One region of the Arthrobacter sp. zg-Y750 genome, then DNA from elsewhere that is predicted to be linked to it. Evidence: predicted binding sites of a transcription regulator. Region 1 holds the regulator's gene; the other holds the start of a gene.
What was found. The regulator LexA, encoded in region 1, represses DNA repair genes until DNA is damaged. The targets are predictions, from matches to a motif close to TCGAACANNTGTTCGA.

Region 1 (7,144 bases):
CCGCTTCGGAGCTCAGCGCTTCGGACATCCAAGGGGTCATCGACCGGATCCTTGCGAAGGACAGCGCAGTTGAAGCCAAAACGGTGGAGACCAAGCCGCTGACCCGCACCGGAGTCAACAACGGACGCGCCCAGGCGCTGTCCAACAACACTGAGCATTCCGTCCACGACGGCGAGCAGCAGGACCTCGAGGAGCGGCGCGCGCTGCGCCGCGTCGCCGGCCTGTCCACCGAACTCGAAGACGTCACCGAGGTTGAGTACCGCCAGCTGCGCCTGGAACGGGTTGTCCTCGCGGGACTGTGGAGCGAAGGCACCGCAGAAGATGCCGAAAACTCCCTGAAGGAACTGGCCGCGCTGGCGGAGACCGCCGGATCGGAAGTCCTGGACGGAATCATCCAGCGCCGCCTCAAGCCGGATCCCGGCACCTTCCTCGGCTCCGGCAAGGCCCAGGAACTGAAGGACATTGTCACGGCGACCGGCGCTGACACAGTGATCGTGGACAGCGAGCTCGCTCCGTCCCAGCGCCGCGGACTGGAAGACATTGTCAAGGTCAAGGTCATTGACCGTACGGCCCTGATCCTGGACATCTTTGCCCAGCACGCCAAGTCCCGTGAAGGCAAGGCCCAGGTTGAGCTCGCGCAGCTGGAATACCTCCTCCCGCGCCTGCGCGGCTGGGGTGAATCCATGTCCCGCCAGGCCGGCGGCCAGGTGGGCAGCGCCAGCGCGGGCATGGGCTCGCGCGGTCCCGGTGAAACCAAGATCGAGCTGGACCGCCGGAAGATCCGCACCCGCATGGCCAAGCTGCGCCGCGAAATTGCGGGCATGAAGCCGGCGCGTGAGACCAAGCGTGCCAACCGGCAGCGCAACGCCGTGCCCTCGGTAGCCATTGCCGGCTATACAAATGCCGGCAAATCCTCCCTGCTGAACCGGCTCACCGACGCCGGCGTGCTGGTGGAGAACGCCCTGTTCGCCACCTTGGATCCCACCATCCGCAAGGCACAGACGGAAGACGGGATCGGTTACACGCTGGCGGACACCGTCGGCTTTGTCCGTTCCCTGCCCACGCAGCTAGTGGAGGCCTTCCGCTCCACACTGGAAGAAGTAGCGGACGCAGACCTGATCCTGCACGTAGTTGATGCCTCGCACCCGGACCCGGAAGGCCAGATTGCGGCCGTCCGCACCGTCCTTGCCGAGGTGGACGCCCGCAAGGTGCCTGAGATCATTGTGCTGAACAAGGCCGACGCCGCGGATCCGTTTGTCCTGGAACGGCTGCGCCAGCGCGAAAGCCGGTATGTGGTGGTTTCGGCCCGCACGGGCGAAGGCATCCCGGAGCTGCTCCAGGCGATCTCCGAAGGCATTCCGCGCCCGGGAGTGGAGCTGGAACTGCTGGTGCCGTATGAGCGCGGCGAGATTGTGTCCCGGCTCCACCAGCAGGACGCAGAGATCCTGTCCACGGACCATGTGGAGACCGGTACCCGGCTGCACGTGAAGGTCCGTGAAGGGCTCGCTGCAGAGCTGGAGCCGTTCGTAACCCATGGGTAGGAAGACGCAGCAGGTGCCGGAGCAGGTACTGGAGCTGCTGGACACGGCGGTCACGTCCATGGGCGGACAGAACCGGCCGGGCCAGCACGAGATGGCCCGGCAGGTGGCCGAGGCGATCGAGTCCGGCGAGCACCTGCTGGTCCAGGCCGGCACCGGCACCGGCAAGTCATTGGCGTACCTGGTTCCGCTGATTGCCCATGCCCTCGACAGCGACAAGCCTGCCCTGGTCTCCACGGCCACCCTGGCCCTGCAGTCCCAGATTGTGGGCCGGGACTTGCCGCGCCTGCTGAAGACCCTGGCGCCCAAGCTGCCCCGGGAAGTGGATGTCGCCCTGCTCAAGGGCCGCAGCAACTACGTCTGCGTCCACAAGACCGGCGGCGGGTTCCCCGAGGAAGACGAGGCGGGAACGCTGTTTATGCACGAGCAGGCGGTGTCCCACCCAGCGCCCGCCGGGGGACCCACCTCGGCACTGGGGCGCGACGTCGTCCGCCTGCAGGAGTGGGCACAGGAAACAGAAACCGGGGACCGCGACGAACTGCTGCCAGGTGTCAGCGACCGGGCCTGGCGCCAAGTCTCCGTGACCTCCATGGAGTGCCTCGGGGCGCAGAAGTGTCCCGTGGCGGAACTGTGCTTCAGCGAGCAGGCCCGGGCCAAAGCGGCCGTGGCGGACCTTGTCATCACCAACCACGCCATGCTGGCCATCGCCGCCTTTGAGGGTCTGGCCGTGCTGCCCGATTACGACGTGGTGGTCATTGACGAGGCCCACGAGCTGCAGGACCGCGTCACCGGCGCCGTCACCGGACAGCTGTCCGGGACCGTTATCTCCGCAGCCGTGTCCGCAGCCCGCAAACACACTTCCGCCGCCCTGGAGCCGCTGGCCGCTGCCGGCCGCGCGTTCGACCAGGTCTTCGCACCGGTCCCGTCCGGTCTGCTGGCCGCGGGACTGTCCGAGGACCAGGAGATGGTCCTGGGGCACGTACGCGACTCGGCCCGCACAGCGCTGTCAGACTCCAAGCCCGACGGCGAGAACGTGGACGGCGGGCGCCAGATGGCCCGTTCCCGGCTCATGGCCGTGCAGGAAATGTGCGACCGCATTCTTGATGCCGGCAACTCCGGTGAAGTGGTCTGGGCATCGCGCCCCAGCACGTTCTCTCCCGGCGCCGGATACACGGCGCCCGAAGAAGACTCACCGCCCACCATCAACGTGGCCCCACTGTCGGTGGCCGGCCGGCTGCGCGAAGGGCTCTTCGACGGTCACACCGTGGTCCTGACCTCCGCCACCCTCGCCATCGGAGCAGAATTCGGTCCGGTGGCCGGCGCCCTGGGACTCCTGGGCAGCGGTGCCCCGAAATGGAACGGCACCGACGTCGGCAGTCCCTTTGACTACCCCCGGCAGGGTGTCCTCTACGTAGCCAAGGACCTGCCTAAACCGGGGCGGGGGACATCCCCGGAGCAACTGGACGAGATTGAGGCGCTGATCAAGGCCTCCGGCGGCGGCGCACTGGGTCTGTTCTCTTCCCGGCGTGCAGCCGAGGAAGCGGCTGATGCCCTGCGCACACGGGTGGACTTCCCGATCCTGTGCCAGGGCGAGTCCACCATGTCCGCATTGGTACAGCAGTTCGCCGATGACGACGCGACCTGCCTCTTCGGAACCATGTCCCTGTGGCAGGGCGTGGATGTCCCTGGTGCCTCGTGCCGGCTGGTCATCATGGACCGGATTCCGTTCCCGCGTCCCGATGATCCGCTGATGACGGCCCGCACCCGTGCGGTGGCCAAGGCCGGCGGCAACGGCTTTATGAGTGTTTCGGCAACCCACGCCGCCGTCCGGCTGGCGCAGGGCGCTGGCCGGCTGATCCGGGCCTCCGGTGATAAGGGGGTGGTGGCCGTCCTGGACTCCCGGCTCGCCACCGCCCGTTACGGCAGCTTCCTGAGGGCTGCCCTGCCCCCGTTCTGGTCCACCACGGACCGCGGCGTGGTGCTGCAGGCCCTTGAACGCCTTTCAGCTCAGCCCGCAGGCACCCGGACCTAGGCCGGGCCCCGTCCAGGGGGAAGCGCGAGGCAGGAACGCAGCAGCGCCGTCGGCAGGGAGCCGGCGGCGCTGTACTTATGGGCGCTGTTTTTGGTGCGTGCGGCCCTAGAGAGAACGCATGACCGATACGACCTTGCCCATGATGGTGGCTTCGTCGCCGAGGATGGGCTCATAGCGGGTGTTCTGCGGCAGCAGCCAGGTGTGGCCGTTGCGCTGGCGGAAGGTCTTGACCGTCGCTTCGTCCTCCAGCAGTGCGGCAACAATATCGCCGTTCTCTGCCGTGGGCTGGCGCCGCACCACCACCCAGTCTCCGTCGCAAATGGCAGCGTCCACCATCGAGTCGCCGGACACGCGGAGCATAAACAGGTCGCCGTGGCCAACAAGCTGGCGCGGCAGGGGAATGACTTCCTCCACCTGCTGATCCGCCAGGATGGGCCCGCCGGCCGCAATGCGTCCCACGAGCGGAACCATGGCCGTGTCGATCGCGGTGGTGAGGTCGGAGACATGTGAGCTGCCGGCGCCGGATGCTGCCCCCGCCGTGGACCCTGAGCCGGTTTCCGCCGCTGAACCGTCCGGCGAACCGGATGCGCTGCGGCGGGTTGAAGGCGCGTCGCGAAGCAGCAGGGGGACCAGGATTTCCATGGCCCGGGGCCGTTTAGGATCCCGGCGGATGTACCCCAGCTTTTCCAGCTGGCTCAGCTGGTGGGTAACGCTCGAGAGGCTGGCCAGACCGACGATGTCTCCGATTTCCCGCATAGAGGGCGGGTAGCCGTTGGTACTGACCGAGCGCTGGATGGTCTCGAGGATCTTAGTCTGCCGGGCGGTGAGGCCCTTGGTGCGCACTGCCGGAGCGGGCGCGGCAGGGGCGGGGGTGCTGCCATTGGTAACACGGGCCACGTCGGCTTCCCTTCACGGTAGGCCCGCGGATGCGGACCCGATGGCTTCTTCTTTATGTGCCGGCCGTGCCTGCGGTGCTGGCCGTACCGTTTTGTCGCTTTTCCCGGTTTCCCGGGCGTCCCGGTTTCCCGGTTTTCTCAGTTTTGTCAGTGCCGGGTGATTAGTTGGTATCACCGCTTTCCCGACAGGTTCAACGCTAAGGGAGCGCGGCAAGTTTTTCAAACATATATTCGAGCGAGTCTCGACAATGTTCGTAGATAAGTGCTAGAAATGTTCGAGTACAACTTAGAACGTATGTTCGAGTATGGTCCTGTGACACCTCGCAGGATCCAGCAGATGTTCGAATGCAGTTTCTAAGCCCCGCGCAATACCCGGTCCTGCCGGGGATTGTCCGGACGGCGCGGGAGCTGCTCATCGGACCGGAAAGGTATTGACATGTCAGTACACGTACTTCCCAACGCTTCGGTGCGTCCCAGTGCCCCGGCCGGCGCCTCCGCTGCCGCGCGCAGCCAGGCACCGCTGCGCCTCACCCGCCGCGGACGGCTCGTCCTGGTGGGCGCACCCCTGATGTTCTCCACCGCTGCACTTCTGGTCTTTGCGGGTTTCTTCACCGCCCCTGCCATGGCCACCGGGAACTCACCGGAAACTACACGCACCCTGCAGGTATCCGTTTCCACCGGCGACTCACTGTGGTCCCTCGCCACCGAATACGCACCGGAGCGGGATCCCCGGGACGTCGTTGCGGACATCGTGGAACTGAACAACCTGGAAAACGCCACGGTCCCGGCCGGCCGGCAGCTCTACATCCCCGTCGCCTCCTAGCCCGGAACTTCATACCGGGACACCGGATTCCGCGCCGGGTGCCGCAGCGCCTTAAGCTGTACGGGTGAGTGAACAGCTGGAAAACCTGAACCGACTTCCCCTGCGGGAAGACCTCCGCGGCCTGAGCCCGTACGGAGCTCCGCAGCTGGATGTGCCGATCCTGCTGAACGTCAATGAAAACACCCACGGGCTGCCCCGGCATGTAAGGGAAGCGATCGTTACCGAGGTCCAGGCGGCAGTTGCCGGACTGAACCGGTACCCGGACCGCGAGTTCACCCAGCTGCGGGAAAACCTGGCGAACTATCTCGGCCACGGTCTCACCGCTGAAAACATCTGGGCCGGCAACGGCTCCAACGAAGTCCTGCAGCAGATTATGCAGGCCTTCGGGGGCCCCGGCCGGAAGGCCATGAGCTTCCCGCCCACCTACTCCATGTACCCGCTGCTCGCCAGCGGCACGGGAACCGCCTATGTCACCGGCACAAGGGAAGCCGACTTCACCCTGGACCCGCAGTCCGTGGCGGAGCAGGTCCGGGCACAGGCGCCTACCATCATCATTCTCTGCACCCCGAACAACCCCACCGGCACCGCCCTGGGACTGGACGCCATCGAGGCGGCCTACGATGCCGGCGCCGCCTCCAACGCAGTTGTCGTGGTGGACGAGGCCTACGCGGAGTTCTCCCACACGGAAACCCCCAGCGCCCTGCAGCTGCTGCCCGGACGCGAGCGGCTGATCGTCTCCCGGACCATGTCCAAGGCTTTCGCCCTGGCCGGGGCCCGGATCGGCTACCTGGCCGCGGCGCCGCAGATCGCCGACGCCCTGCGCCTGGTCCGGCTGCCGTACCACCTCTCCGCCATTACCCAGGCCACGGCCAACGCAGCCCTGACGCACGCCGATGCCCTCCTGTCCAACGTTGAGGACATCAAGGCCCAGCGCGACAGGATCGTCCGGGAACTCACCATTATGGGACTGGCCCCGGCGCCGTCGGACGCCAACTTTGTCCTGTTCGGCGGGATGGAGAACCCGCGGGCCGTCTGGGAAGGGCTGCTGGAAGCCGGTGTCCTGGTCCGTGACATCGGCATTGAGGGGCACCTGCGGGTTACCGCCGGTACTGAAGCGGAAACCACGGCGTTCCTGACCCGGCTGCAGGAACTGCTCGCCGCCTGAGCCGCCCGTCCGGCGGTGCATCCACCTCCCGGCTCCCGGTTCCAGTTCCGGGTGTTGCCCGCTTCGGGACTAAACTGATGACCTGCCGGGGCTTTGCCTATTGCTTCGGCTCCAACCTTCGCGAAGGAACCTCATGACTGTGGAGACCGCCACCGGACGCACCGCCCGCCTTGAGCGGACCACCAGCGAATCGTCCGTCGTCGTCGAACTTGATCTGGACGGCACGGGCCGCGCGGATATCAGCACCTCGGTGCCGTTCTACGACCACATGCTGACCGCGCTGGCCAAGCACTCACTGATGGACCTCACCGTCCGGGCCACGGGGGACACCCACATCGATGTCCACCACACGGTAGAGGACATCGCCATCAGCATCGGCGAGGCGCTGAAGACCGCGCTCGGCACCAAGGCCGGCATCCGCCGTTTCGGCGAAGCCACCGTTCCGCTGGACGAAGCACTGGCGCAGGCGGTCGTCGATATCTCCGGCCGCCCCTACCTGGTGCACTCCGGGGAGCCCGCGGGGCAGGAATACCACCTGATCGGCGGGCATTTCACCGGATCCCTGACGCGGCATGTCTTCGAAGCGATCACGCTCCACGCGCAGATCTGCCTGCACATGCGCGTGCTGTCCGGACGGGATCCGCACCACATTGTCGAGGCCCAGTTCAAGGCCTTCGCCCGCGCCCTGCG
Region 2 (7,120 bases), on a different contig from region 1:
TTCACTTCCGTGGACACCACGCGCGGTGTCAGAGTCGGCTCGGGGACGGCGTCGAGCAGCTGTGCGACGTCGGCGCCCTCGGTCAGGCGCGGGTCCAGCCAGTCCGCGTACAGGTCCGGCGGAATGATCAGGGGTGTGCGGTCATGGATGTGGCCCAGCGCATCGGCGGCTTTAGTGGTGATGATGGTGACGCTGAGCAGCCACTTGTGCTCATGGTCTTCAGGCAGCGCCGGGTCAGGCCAGAATTCGTAGAGGCCGGCGAAAGCCAGCGGATCCCGCTTCTCCGAATACAGGTAGGTGGGGATTTTCCCCTCGGCGGACTTCTCCCACTCGTAGTAGCCGTCCGCCGGCACCAGGGCCCGCCGCTTGACCGCGGCCTTGCGGAAGGCCGGCTTTTCCAGAATGGTTTCCCGGCGGGCGTTGATCATCCGGGAGCCTATCTTCGGGTCCTTCGCCCAGACCGGCACCAGGCCCCACTTGGCGGTGGCCAGCCGCCGCACGGGCTCCTCGCTGGCGAAACGCTCCGTGACAATGCGCACGTCGTCGGTGGGCGCCACGTTCCAGGACGGCTGTACGTCAGGGCCCACTGTCTGTTCGACGGCGAAGGCCGAGACCAGGTCCGACGTCGCCCTTGCCATTACGTAGCGTCCACACATGGCACCCATTGTGCACCATTCGTGCCGCCGTTTCCCGGGCGGCGCCGGTTATCCCTACTCGAACGTATGTTCTATTTTTAAAAGCATGAACCAAGATGCCGTGCTGCGGCTCGCCGCAAGATATGCCCGGAGGGCGGAGCCGATCGGCCTGACCCCGGAAGAGCTGGACTTCGAGCACAATCCGGTCACCACGTCAGTGCCCGGTGTACCCGTGTGGGCCTGGATCCGCTTTCCGGGAGCGGCGGAGCAGGTCAAGGGTGAGGCCTGCAGCTGGTCCGCCAGGGCCGTGCAGGTGCTGTGGGAGGATGCCGGGGTGCGCCGCTCCACCTGGGTCTGGGCCTCGGCGGTGACCCGGCGGAAGAACAACAGCCGCAAGGAAGCCCTGGGTGAGCGCACGGCCCCGGACCGGAACGGGTGACCCGGTTGCCTTGAACGCGGCACAGCGCCCTAGAGCTGGCTGAACGAGGCGGTGGCCGGGTCCGCGCCGATCCGGCTGCCGGCATCCAGTCCGTCCAGCGTGTCCAGTTCCTCCTGCGTCAGGTCCAGGTCCACTGCGGCCAGGTTTTCCCGCAGCCGGCCGGGATTCGCCGATTTAGGGATGACGATCCGCCCCGAGCCGAGGTGCCAGGCGAGCACCACCTGCGCCGGCGTCGTGCCGTATTTGTCTGCGAGCGCCGCCACCTCGGCATCCGCCAGGGCAGCACCCTGTCCCAGCGGGCTGTAGGCTTCCACCGCAATGCCGCGCGCAACCGTGTCGGCGGCGAGCGCAGCCTGCCGGAACCCCGGATGCAGTTCAATCTGGTTGACGGCGGGCAGCACCTGGCTCTGGTCTGCCAGGGCGTCCAGATGCTCGGGCAGGAAGTTGGAGACGCCGATCGCCCGCATGTAGCCGTCACGGTAGAGCCCTTCCAGCTCCTTCCACGCCTGCACGAACATCCCCTGCGAGGGCACCGGCCAGTGGATCAGGTACAGATCCACGGTGTCCAGCTTCAGGGCCCGCCGGCTGTCCATGAACGCAGCCCGCGCCCTGCCCTGGTCCCCGTTGCGCAGCTTGGTGGTTACGAAGATCTCTGCACGCGGGATCCCGGAGGCCGCGATGGCCGCCCCCACCCCTGCCTCGTTGCCGTAGGCCGCCGCGGTGTCGATGTGGCGGTACCCGGCAGCCAGGGCGTCTTCCACAATTTCCTGCGTCTGTTCCGGCGGAACCTGGAATACGCCGAATCCCAGCTGCGGAATCCGCACTGAGTTGCTCAGGGTCAGCTCGGGAACGCTCGAACGCGGGCTCTCGGTCATGGTGGTACCTCTCCTTGATGCCGTCCCCGGGGCTGAAGTGCCCTACGCTGGGGTGCAGTTGCGGGCCGGGCACCTCCACCTAAGCCCGGCTCCCTCCCCCAGTCAAGGAAAATCCGGACAGGAAGTGAACCATCCCGTGGCACTGAATCTGCTGTTCATTGGCGGTACCGGCGTGATCAGTTCGGCCGCCGTCGCCCGCGCCGCGGCCCTCGGGCACCGGGTGAGCGTGCTGAACCGCGGCGTTTCCGCGGCGCGGCCGGTACCGGCCGGCGTCGAGGTGCTCCCGGCCGACGTCCGCGACATTTCCGCAGTCCGGCGGGCGCTGGGAAGCCGGGAGTTCGACGCCGTGGCGGACTTTCTGTCTTTCACCGCCGGGCATGTGCGCGATGCCGTGGAACTGTACCGCGGGCGGACCGGCCAGTACGTGTTCATCAGTTCCGCTTCGGCCTACCAGAAGCCGCCGGCCCGGCTCCCGGTGCTGGAATCCACGCCGCTGCGCAATCCGTTCTGGCAGTATTCCCGGGACAAGATCGCCGCCGAGGACGTGCTGGTCCAGGCCTACCGCAGCGAAGCTTTCCCGGCCACGATTGTGCGTCCGTCACATACCTATGACGCCACCAAAGTGCCGCTGCTGGGGCGCTGGACCGACATTCACCGGATGCGGGCCGGACTGCCGGTGCTGGTGCACGGAGACGGGACGGCCCTCTGGACCCTGACGCACAGCAGGGACTTTGCCCTGGCCTTCGTGGGACTGCTTGGGCGACCGGCCGCACTGGGGGAAAGCTACACGGTCACCTCGGACGAATTCCTCCCCTGGGACGCCATATACCGGATGCTCGGGGCGGCAGCGGGGGTTCCCGACCCGGTCCTGGTGCACGTGGCCTCCGAGACCATTGCCGCCCATGATCCGGTCCGCGGACCCGGGCTGCTGGGAGACAAGAGCCATTCGGCCGTCTTCGACAACAGCAAGATCAAGTCCCTGGTGCCCGGCTACCGGGCGGAGATTCCCTTCTCCGAGGGGGCCCGCGAAATTGTCCGCTGGTACGACGCCTGCCCCCGGGAACAGGAACCGGACCCCGGCTGGATGGAACTCAGCGACCGCTTGGCTGCCTGGGCGCTCGCGTAACAGCGGGGTTCGGCGCGTGTGGCGCCCCGTTTCCGCCGCAGCGGGCTGTTAGAGTGCGACCATCGTCACAGCACCGGACCCGGTGCCGTGACGGAAGATTCCAGTCATCCTTCGGACAGGTCTGGGGGGAACTTTTTGAAAGGGCAGCATGTCGGAAAATAAGCAGTATCCCGGTAACGATCAGGGAGCCGAGACGGGGGCACCGGCAGCGGACGGGCAGTACAGCTACCCGCAGAGTGCCCCGGAGCCGGCTCAGCAGCCCCAGGCATCCGGACAGCAGTCCACTCCCGCCCCGGCCGGAGAGCCCAGCGCCCAGCAGTACCCGCCGTACGCCCAGCCGGGCAACGGGCAGGACCAGTTCGGGCAGGCTCCGGGCTACCCGCAGGGTCAGTACCCCCAGGGACAGCAGTACCCCCAGGGGCAGTACGGGCAGGCACAGTACCCGCAGGGGCAGTACCCGCAGGCACAGCAGTATCCCCAGGCTCAGTACCCGCAGGGGCAGTACGGGCAGTACCCGCAGGGCCAGTACCCCCAGGGCTACGATCAGCGGAAGTCACGCCTGGTGGCCGGCCTGCTGGGTATTTTCCTGGGCAGCCTGGGCATTCACCGTTTCTACCTGGGCCACACCGGGCTTGGTGTAGCGCAGATCGCCGTAACCCTGGTCACCTTCGGATTCGGCAGCCTTTGGGGCTTCATCGAGGGCATCATGATCCTCTGCAATGCCGCGTCGTTCCGCACGGACGCCAAGGGCGTACCGCTTAAGGAGTAGGCGGGAGCTGCTGCTGGGGCACCTCGGGCTGCATATTGCGGCGGTACCGGTGTTCCAGCAGCAGGCGCGCTCCGTTGACCACGAGCGTTTCCACCGGAACCCCCTGTTCCTCGGCCAGTTCCTCCAGTTCCCGTCCCAGCTTTTTCGGGATCTGCAGCTCAATGATCATGGCTTAAATCGTATAGCGGCTCCGGCGCCTCTTCTGACGCGCGGCCCGTCGGATGCGTCACCTGCCCTTCGGCCGTAGGTATTGCGGCTTCCTGCGGTGCTAGGCTGGGATTCGAAAGTTTGTTCTAGTTGATCACCTCAGAGGGGCGCAGGCATGGCGGTGTTTTCAGCAGACCGTTCCCGCAGGACAGCCCCGCCGGCGGAGGCCGACGCTGCCGCTGCCTCCGGCTTTCCGAGCCCGGCCCGTGACTACTTCGACGGCCGCATTGACCTCAACCGGCACCTGATCCGCGACCCCACCTCCACCTATGTGGTGCGGGTCGAGGGCGACTCCATGGCCGGCACCGGCATCTGCAACGGCGACGAATTGATCGTGGACCGCTCGCTCACCCCGCGGGACGGCGCCGTCGTGGTGGCCGTGGTCAACGGAGAACTCGCCGTGCGGCGCCTGCTGCTGGACGGGGACAAAATCCTCCTGCGGGCCGAAACGCCGGGTTACCCCGATATTGAAGTGTCGGAGCCGTCGGAGCTTTCGGTGTGGGGCGTTGTGACCCGGTGCCTGCACCATGTCTGATCTACCAGCCGCGGCGGGCCGGTCAACTCCTGCCGGCTCCGGCACCCGGATTGCCCTGGTGGACGTCAACAGCTTCTATGTTTCCTGCGAGCGCGCCTTCGATCCGAAGCTGGCCGGAGTGCCCGTGGTGGTGCTGTCCAACAACGACGGCTGCGTAGTGGCCCGCTCGGATGAGGCGAAGGCACTGGGCATCAAGACCGGCACTCCCTGGTTCAAGCTGGCCGAGTCCGCCCCGCAGGTGGGCCTGATCCAGCGCTCCAGCAACTACGAGCTGTACGGGGACCTCAGCTCACGGGTGATGGAACTGCTGGGCCGCTATGCCCTGTGGCAGGAGGTCTACTCCATTGACGAGTCCTTCCTGGGCCTGGCCGGCACCCCGGCCGAACTCAACGCCCAGGGCGCGGCCATCCGCACCGCCGTCGCCCGGCACACCGGCCTGCCCGTTTGCGTAGGCATCGGCAGCACCAAGACCCTGGCGAAGTTCGCCAACCGGATCGCCAAGCAGAACCGGCACCTGCAGGGGGTCTGCAACCTGGACACCATGGACCCTGCGGTGGTGGACACCATCATGTCCCGGGTGCCGGTGACCGGGCTGTGGGGTGTGGGATCGCGGCTGGGGACCCGGCTGGCGGCGCTTGGCATCGAGTCCGTGGCGGATCTGCGGGCGGCGGACCCGGCGATGATCCGGCGGAAGTTCTCGGTCATCCTCCAGCGCACGGTGCTGGAGCTCAACGGCACCTCCTGCATTCCGCTCGACGACGAGCGCGCCGACCGCAAACAGCTGATCTATTCCCGCAGCTTCTCCACCCCCGTCACCACGCTTACCGAGATGCGGCAGGTTATGAGCATCTACGCCCAGCAGGCCGCAGCCCGGCTGGCGCGGGAAGGCCAGCAGGCCAGCGTGCTCACCGCGTATGCGGGCACGTCCCACTTCAGCGAGCGCGCGTCGTCGTTCCCCTCGGCCACCGTGCGGCTGCCGGCGCCGACGGCGGATCCGGTGATCCTGAGCCGGGCGGCGGTAGGTGCCCTGGAGGCCCAGGTCATTGAAGGCGTCTCCTACACCAAGGCCGGCGTGATGCTCAGCGGGCTCGAGGCCGCCGGGGCACAGCCGCTTTTCGATGAGTTTGTCTCCGACCAGGAACGCCGCAACCTGGGTGACCTGCTGGGCCGGGTTACGGACAAATACGGGGCTGCGAGCATCGGCCTGGGCCTGGCCGGAATGGCGACGGCGAAACCCGAGTGGACCATGTCCCGCAAGTACTCCTCCCCGCGGTACACCACCGAGTGGAGCGAACTGCCGGTGGTTCGGGCACTATGAGCGGATACCCGGAACTGCAGGCAGCAACAGGTAGTCTCCGCCGCTGACGCACGCTCCCCGCCGGTTTACGCTCTATCCTGCAATTGTCTGTCCCGCAATCACCTGTCTCGTAGTCACTTGTCTCATAGCCATCCCGGGGGTTCGCATGGATGTTTTCTGGCCCGGCGCCGTCATCGGCCCGGTTCTCGTTGTACTGTGCCTGGTCGGTATACGGAAGCGGGAGGCGCTCGCCGAGGCCATATATTTCAGCCAGGAAGCGCTTTACGGGACAAAGTGGGCCAACCGGTCCATGGGCGATCCCAAGACGCGGCCAGCCCTGCTGCTAGCGCCCCTCATCGGCGGCACCGTCATGGGGGCTGCGTTCTTTGTCCTCTCGCTCACCGGGGTCCTTGAGATAGACAGCACGGAGAACCCCCCTCCGCCGCCGGGCTTTGTGCTCATGGCACTCACCGGAGCCGGGTTCGGCTTAGCGGCGGCCGTATACCTGTTCACCCGCAAGGGCCGGAAGCCCTCCCGGAAGCTGCTCTGGGCACTGACCCTCACCGGAATGGCGTTTATGGCCGGTGCAGCCGCCTTCCTCCGCTGACTGTTCCACTGGCTCCGGTGAGCCCGGCGTCGTCCTTTCGTGGGACGCTGGTTATATGGACCTGGTCGTGTCGCCCGCGCTGACGATTCCCGCCGCGGAGCTTAACTGGCGGTTTTCCCGTTCCTCCGGGCCCGGGGGCCAGCACGTCAATACCTCGGACAGCCGCGTTGAGCTGTGGTGGAATGTTGCCGAGTCGGCGGTGCTGACGGAAGAGCAGCGCGGGATGCTGCTCCGGCGCCTGAAGAACCGGCTGGTTGCCGGCGTACTGACCGTGACGGCGTCGGAACAGCGCTCGCAGCTGCGCAACCGCGAGACGGCCCTGGCCAAACTCGCCGCCCTCGTCGCAGACGGTTTGGCACCCGCACCGCCCACGCGCCGCAAGACCAAGCCCACCCGGGGCTCGAATTACCGGCGCCTGGATGCCAAGAAACAGCGGTCAGCCACCAAGCAGCAGCGGCAGCGCCCGCCGCGGGACTAACGCAACGGCTGGTCCCAGGCCAGGTCCGCGCTGCCGTAGGGCGGCGGGACCCAGGGATACTCGAGCTGGACACCGCCGATCAGCAGCGGCGGCGGAACATAGGTCAACTCACCGTATGAGCTGGCTCCGCGGCGCAGGGCCGGTTCGGGCAG

Region 2: a site for LexA is predicted at 4,125-4,140, ahead of LOC57_RS07235 (LexA family protein). Genes of this name have one in related genera too.

What each region holds. Positions count from the first base shown of each region.
Region 1 covers NZ_JAJJOC010000022.1:34,925-42,068, reverse strand. The annotation lists gene hflX (GTPase HflX) at 1-1,541, shown strand, start outside; gene LOC57_RS14225 (ATP-dependent DNA helicase) at 1,534-3,570, shown strand; gene lexA (transcriptional repressor LexA) at 3,676-4,467, opposite strand; gene LOC57_RS14215 (LysM peptidoglycan-binding domain-containing protein) at 4,903-5,289, shown strand; gene LOC57_RS14210 (histidinol-phosphate transaminase) at 5,354-6,454, shown strand; gene hisB (imidazoleglycerol-phosphate dehydratase HisB) at 6,588-7,144, shown strand, end outside.
Region 2 covers NZ_JAJJOC010000011.1:56,464-63,583, reverse strand. The annotation lists gene LOC57_RS07265 (SOS response-associated peptidase) at 1-656, opposite strand, end outside; gene LOC57_RS07260 (hypothetical protein) at 742-1,074, shown strand; gene LOC57_RS07255 (aldo/keto reductase) at 1,104-1,949, opposite strand; gene LOC57_RS07250 (NAD-dependent epimerase/dehydratase family protein) at 2,086-3,075, shown strand; gene LOC57_RS07245 (TM2 domain-containing protein) at 3,224-3,844, shown strand; gene LOC57_RS07240 (hypothetical protein) at 3,834-4,013, opposite strand; gene LOC57_RS07235 (LexA family protein) at 4,167-4,586, shown strand; gene LOC57_RS07230 (Y-family DNA polymerase) at 4,579-5,904, shown strand; gene LOC57_RS07225 (hypothetical protein) at 6,050-6,490, shown strand; gene arfB (alternative ribosome rescue aminoacyl-tRNA hydrolase ArfB) at 6,546-6,968, shown strand; gene LOC57_RS07215 (CoA transferase) at 6,965-7,120, opposite strand, start outside.